Occallatibacter riparius: one gene and its partner. The protein of the gene in region 2 interacts with the protein of the main gene of each other region in a pairwise test. Links are inferred from orthologs where the notes say so. Each region holds a gene or a part of one and is shown on either strand. Other genes may lie near its edges.

The links.
Region 1: the proteins of ligA (region 2) and leuS interact in binary tests that used the Escherichia coli proteins (3 or more experiments, as listed by UniProt). The link is inferred for Occallatibacter riparius from one-to-one orthologs.

The regions. Positions count from the first base shown.
Region 1 is NZ_CP093313.1:5,416,458-5,419,897, forward strand. Bases 25-3,149 are described here. They hold leuS (leucine--tRNA ligase), read right to left. Parts: upstream 2,800-3,149; coding sequence 250-2,799; downstream 25-249. Other genes in these bases: MOP44_RS22165 (hypothetical protein), read right to left, coding at 25-248; MOP44_RS22175 (hypothetical protein), read right to left, coding at 2,806-3,149. Outside these bases: more of MOP44_RS22165, read right to left, coding at 1-24; more of MOP44_RS22175, read right to left, coding at 3,150-3,440.
Region 2 is NZ_CP093313.1:2,742,520-2,745,775, reverse strand. The notes cover bases 291-3,231. They hold ligA (NAD-dependent DNA ligase LigA), read right to left. Parts: upstream 2,817-3,231; coding sequence 765-2,816; downstream 291-764. Other genes in these bases: MOP44_RS11110 (YCF48-related protein), read left to right, coding at 2,906-3,231; MOP44_RS11120 (hypothetical protein), read left to right, coding at 291-530. Outside these bases: more of MOP44_RS11120, read left to right, coding at 45-290; more of MOP44_RS11110, read left to right, coding at 3,232-3,256. UniProt on the Escherichia coli protein: DNA ligase that catalyzes the formation of phosphodiester linkages between 5'-phosphoryl and 3'-hydroxyl groups in double-stranded DNA using NAD as a coenzyme and as the energy source for the reaction.

The DNA of each region.
Region 1 (3,440 bases), 2.7 Mb from region 2 along the record:
ATGTCCCATGCCACGGCAAGCTTGAGAGCCGAAACCCATGGGTTGGTGATGTCGAGCGCATTCAGTCCCGTGGTCTCTGGCGGCAACTCGGCAACAATCTTCTGCAATTGCACCCAGCAGACGAACAGGATCGGCGCACCGACGAGCCATCGCCACACAACTTCGATCACTGTGAGAGAAGGACGCGCGAACACCCAGCCCATCTGGCCAACAATGGACTGGGTGCCGCGAACGGGCGAGCGCGTCATGCTACTTAACGACAAGGTTAACCGTCTTGTTGGGAACGACAATGACTTTCGCAATGCTCTTGCCGGCGATGCGAGCCTGCACCTTCTCGTCAGCGAGCGCAACGGCCTGCACCACATCGTTCGTCGAACCGGCTGGCACGCGAATTACATTGACCATTTTCCCGTTCACTCCGATGGGAATCTCCAGCTCATCTTCCTTCGCCAGTTCGGGATTGCTCTCCGGCCAGGGCGCGCGAAGCACGGCGCCTTCGCCGCCAAGCTCCTCCCACAATTCCGCGGCGGTGTAAGGCGCGAACGGCGCAATCAGCAGCACCAGCGAGGTGAGCAGCTCCCGAATCACCGGCGAAGGAACTTCCCCCGACGCAAGCTGCGCATCAGCTGCCGTCAGCTCGTTCACCAGTTCCATGATCGCGGCAACACACGTATTAAAGTGCCAGCGGCCTTCGAAGTCCTGCGTGATCTTGGCAATCGTCTGATGCAGCTTGCGCAGCAGCTTCAGACTGGTGCCAGCAGGCTCCGTCGCTGCCGCGCCATTGGCGGACTTCGCAGCACCTGCGTGCTTCATCACCAGGCGATACACGCGCCCGAGGAAGCGGCTCACACCGGCCACACCGTCTTCCTGCCAGTCGAGGTCGCGATCGGGCGGCGCTGCGAACAGCGCATACATACGCGTCGCATCGGCGCCATAGCGCGCCACCATATCGTCGGGAGAGACAACATTGCCCTTCGACTTCGACATCTTCGCGCCATCCTTGATCACCATTCCCTGCGTGAACAGGCGCGTCGCCGGCTCGTCATTCTTGATCAGCCCCAGATCCCGCATAACCTTCGTCCAGAAGCGCGAGTAAATCAGGTGCAGGATCGCGTGCTCCACGCCGCCAATGTACTGGTCGATCGGAAACCAGTGTTGCGCGGTCTCCGGATCAAAGGGCCCTGTCGAGTTCTTCGCATCCGTGTAGCGATAGAAGTACCAGCTCGAGTCGACAAACGTATCCATCGTGTCGGTCTCGCGCCGCGCCGGCTGGCCGCACCTGGGGCAGGTCACGTTCACGAATTCCGGCACGCGGCCCAGTGGCGACCCGCCCTGCTGCGTGATGGCGATCTGCTCTGGCAGAATTACTGGTAACTGCTCGTCCGGCACAGGCACAATGCCATCCGTCTCGCAGTGGATCATCGGGATCGGCGTACCCCAGTAGCGTTGCCGGCTCACGCCCCAATCCTTCAGGCGGAACGTAACCGTCGGCTCGCCAATTCCCTTCTCTTTCGCAATCTGCCCCAGCCGCTCCTGCGCCTGCGCGCACGTCAGCCCGCTGAACTCGCCGGAATTCACCAGCACGCCGTCTTCGCTGCAGAACGGCAGTTCCGGCTCTTCAGCCGCGCCGCCCGCAGGCGCAATCACACGCCGAATTGGAATCGCATACTTCTGCGCAAATTCGAAGTCGCGCTCGTCGTGCCCCGGCACGCTCATGATCGCGCCCGTGCCGTAGTCCGACAAAATGTAGTTCGCCACCCAGATCGGCACACGCTCGCCGTTATACGGATTCACCGCGAAGTGTCCCGTCGGCACGCCGTGCTTTTCAATGGCGCCTACATCGCCGGCCTCGCGCGCCTTCTTCTGCTCATCCAGAAGCTGCGCGACCTGCTTGGCCAGGCCCGCGTCGTTCGCGGCCATGTCTTTCACCAGCGCGTGCTCCGGCGTAAGCTGAATGCTCGTCGCGCCAAAGATCGTGTCGATGCGCGTCGTGAAAACACGAATACGCCGCCCCGCCGGAATCGCCTTCAGCGAGCCATCTTCGTTCTGTGCATTCACTGCATCTTCAGCTAGAAAGAAGTCGACCTCGGTGCCTTCGCTGCGGCCGATCCAGTTGCGCTGCATGGTGCGCACCTTCTCGGGCCAGCCCTCCAACTTGTCCAGCCCGTCGAGCAGTTCCTGCGCATACGCAGTGATACGGAAGAACCACTGCTCCAGGTCGCGCTGCTCCACGATGGTGTCTTCGTGCCGCCAGCAGCGCCCGTCGATCACCTGCTCATTCGCCAGCACCGTGGCGCACTCAGGGCACCAGTTCACCTTGCTCTTCTTGCGGTACACAAGGCCGCGCTCGTACATGCGCAAAAAGAACCACTGGTTCCACTTGTAGTAGTCGGGCAGGCACGTCGTCACTTCCGTTGCCCAGTCGTATCCGAGCCCCAAGCGCTGCATTTGGCGCTTCATCGCGGCGATGTTCGACAGCGTCCACTCCCGCGGCGGAGTGTTGTTCTTCAGTGCCGCGTTCTCTGCCGGAAGCCCGAACGCATCCCACCCCATCGGATGAAGCACGTTGTAGCCGCGCATCCACATATGGCGCGCCAGCGCGTCGCCAATCGAGTAATTCCGCACGTGGCCCATGTGGAGCTGGCCGCTGGGATACGGCAACATCTCCAGCACGTAGTACTTAGGTTTGCCACCGTCGGTAGGGTGAGCCGCGTACAACGCGGGGTCCGCGGCCCAGCGCTCCTGCCATTTCGGCTCAATCGCCGCCGGGTCGTATCTCAGTTCTTTCTCATCCGCCATAACCTCCTATTTTAAATGGGGAGATTCTGGCGGCTTCGGACCTTCGAGATCCTTGCAGGAAACCTGCCGCATCATTTCCATGGTGACGGGATAGGTGGATGGTGGCTGAAACATGTAAGTTTCTGGCTCAGAGTCATTGATGCTGACCAGTTCGCGCGACCACCGCACCGTCCAGTTCGCCTTGCGCGGATACTCAACCTCCTGGCTCACCCACAGGTTTAGCGAAGGCACCACCCAGTGCTCCTCATTTAGATACGGCGGCTCGCCTTGGCCGTCACCGAACGCCCGCCAGGACGAGTAATAGCCCTTCGCCTCAAGCCCCTGAATTTGCGTCGTCCCCAACTCCTCCGTCACCACGCTCGGAGACTCGGGCTCACTCGCTACAACGGGATCCGAGTCGCCCGGATTCGGTCCGCCAACCGGATGCGATGAAGTCTCGAAGTTCAGCGTGAACACTCCGTCATCCGACTTCCAGCAACCAAGGCGTTCTGCTCGCGCCGGTAAGTGCAGCACAATTGTGCGCTTGTCCCACGAGCTCCACATCGTCTGGGTTGCCGCCTCCGGATCGCAAATGTGCCCCGAAACCAGCACCGGCAAACTCTGCGCTCGCGGCCCGCTCGGCGGGAAATCGCTCCCGTGGA
Region 2 (3,256 bases):
CGATGAAATAGAAGAAGGGTTCCAACGGACAGGAGAGGGATACGGTGATCCGGCAGGCCATTTCGTGTGATATCTGCGGCGCAGAAAAACGGCAGACCAACCACTGGTACGTAGCCTGCGAACAATCCGGCGAGCTCCGCCTCGGTGCATGGAACTCGCGCATGCGCCAGCGCCCCGGCACCAAGCATCTCTGCGGGCAAACCTGCCTTCACAAACTCGTCGACGAATTCATGGCCCGCACCACCGCCACGCGTGCCGCAACCGCAGACCCCTCCGAGCCCGCCCCCGCGCGCCCGGAAATCGACGCCAGCCTAACCTCATCCGTCGCCTACGACGGTGACGAGTCCTCCGCCCGCCTCATCGCCACGCCGGTCTTCCCCATGCAGCCAAGGCTCGTCACCGAGCCCGCAGCTCCCGCGCCGCAAATCGACTCGACCCCGAACTACGCCTCTCGCCGCTGGCGCGCCGAAGCCTGGGAGCGCGAGCGCAACCGCGAGCTCCGCACCCACCCCCGCCACAAAGGTCTTTAGGGCAATCGCGGCGAAGCCGCAGTTGGCCGCACCGCAGGTACCGCTGACTCGCTGACTTGCTTGCCGCGCAGCGGCGCTGACTTGCTGAGCGAAAAACCAGATCGCCAAGGGGAAATACGCCCCTCACGTCTTTTGCTAACGCGAGTGAAGAAGACCGCCGCCCGCCGCCCTGCACGAGTGGCGCCGAAGGCGCAATTGGCCCCACCGCAGGTGGTTGGCCGCACCGCAGGTGCCTTAGCTCCGCTCTTCTATCAACTTCCGCAGCCCCGCCTCATCCAGCACCGTCACCCCCAGCTCCCGCGCCTTGTCCAGCTTCGATCCCGCCTCTTCCCCCGCCACCACGTAGCTCGTCTTCTTGCTCACCGAGCCGGCCACCTTCCCACCCGCAGCCTCGATCATCGCCTTCGCCTCTTCGCGGCTCAGATTCGGCAACGTGCCCGTCAGAACAATCGTCATTCCCGCCAGCTCTGACGACCGCTTCTTCTTCTCTGCGGTCATCTTCACGCCGACAGCCTTCAGGTGCTCGACCAGTTCCCGGTTCGCTGGCCGCGCAAAGAAGTCCACAATCGCATGCGAGATACGCGGCCCAACCTCTTCCACCCGCTCCAGCTCTTCCGCGCTTGCGCTCACAATATCGTCCATTGACCCGAACTCCTGCGCAATGGCCTCCGCCGTCCTCTCGCCCACAAACCGGATCCCCAACCCCATCAGCACTCGTGCCAGCCCTGCGCCTTTCGAGCGCTCAATCTCCTCCAGCAGTGTCCGCGACGACTTCTCGCCCCACCGCTCCAGGCTCATCAAATCCTCGAGCTTCAGCGTGTACAAGTCCGCCACGCTGCGCACCAGCCCCTTTTCCAGCAACTGCGCGGCGCTCACCTCGCCCAGCCCCTCAATATTCATCACCCCACGGCTGCCCCAGTGCTCCAGCGCCCCATGCAGCACGGCCGGGCAGTCCACATTCACACACCGGTAGTCGGCCTCCCCCTCTTCGCGCACCACATCCTGCTTACACACCGGGCACTTCGTCGGATACACAAACTTCTCGGTCCCGCGCGGATGCTCCGCGTCCTCCACAATCGCCGCCACCTTGGGAATCACATCGCCCGCGCGCTCCACCTTCACCCAGTCGCCGATCATCAACCCCATGCGCTCAATCCAGTCGGCGTTGTGCAAGGTCGCCTGCCGAATCGTTACGCCACCCACGAACACCGGTGCCAGTTGCGCCGTCGGCGTCAGCTTCCCCGTGCGCCCCGTCGTGATCAAAATTCCCTTCAACTGCGTCAGCGCCTGCTCAGCCGAAAACTTGTAGGCGATCGCCCACCGCGGCGCCTTCCCCGTGTACCCCAGCCGATTCTGCGTCGCCTGCGCATCCACCTTGATCACCACGCCGTCGATGTCATACCCCAGCGTGGCGCGCTTCTTCTCCGCATCGGCGATGAACTTCATCATCTGCTCGACCGTGTGCACCTTCCCTCGGTGCGGATTCACGCGGAACCCAAGCGCCGTCAAAGCATCCAGCGTTGCCTCCTGCCCAATCTCCAGATACGCGCCTCCGCTCAGCAGAAAATACGCATACACATCCAGACGCCGCTGCGCCACGATGTTCGGATCAATCGTCCGCAGCGTGCCCGCCGCTGCATTCCGCGGATTCACCGCCGGCGTTAGCCCCTGCGCCTCGCGCTCTTTATTCATCTGCTCGAACGCCTTCTCCGGCATCACCGTTTCACCGCGAACCTCAAAGCTCTCAGGCACTCCGGCCTTCTTCATCCGCGCCGGCGTAATACTCAATGGCACGCTTCGAATCGTCCGCACATTCGACGTAACGTCTTCGCCGATCTGCCCATCGCCGCGTGTCAACCCTCGTGCCAGCCGCGCCCCGCCATCCGGCGTGCCCTCGTAGTGCAGCGCGATGCTGAGCCCATCCATCTTCAGCTCGCACGTGTACTCCACCGGTAGATTCCCCGCCAGCTCATGCACCCGCCTGTCCCAGTCCCGCAGCTCCTCTTCGCTGTATGCGTTGTCCAGGCTCAGCATGGGACGCGAGTGCGCCACCTTCCTGAACCCCTCCGCCGGCTTGCCGCCCACGCGCTGCGTCGGGGAGTCGGCCGTCACCAGTTCCGGATGCTCCGCCTCAATCCGCTTCAGCTCGTTCATCAGCTTGTCGAAATCGCGGTCGGAAATCACCGGCGCATCCAATACGTAATACAAGTGCTCATGATGCCGAATCTCTTCGCGCAACTCCTCTGCGCGCTTCGCCGTCTCGCTCGTCTGCCTCTTCCCATCCATGCGCGAATTATAGGGGCATAACGCATTTGACCTCATCCACAACCCCCTCGCCAGCCGCTCTCCTCGGGGGTACACTGATCTGCGTTCGTATGAAGACAAGAAATCTGCTCGTGCTTTTCCTTGGGTGTGCCTTCACCCTTTCCCCGGCTCCTGCTCAAGTTCCCGCCGGGTGGGTCTCAGCCGATCCTGGCTTTGCCCCGCTCACATTGATTGCGAAGGATGGTTCCATGTGGGCCGCCGGAACCCAGCAATCGATAGCCGTCTCTAGCGATGGAGGCGTTCACTGGGCCCTCAAACATCACGACGCTAACGGAGCAGTGCTCCGCGTCCTGCATTTCGTCAACAAGCAGTTCGGCTACGCCGCGGGGTCCGGCGGAGTCGTCCTGTTCACCCGCGACGGCGGCGCAACCTGGTCCGGTCAGAAGCTAGCCTCTGAAAGC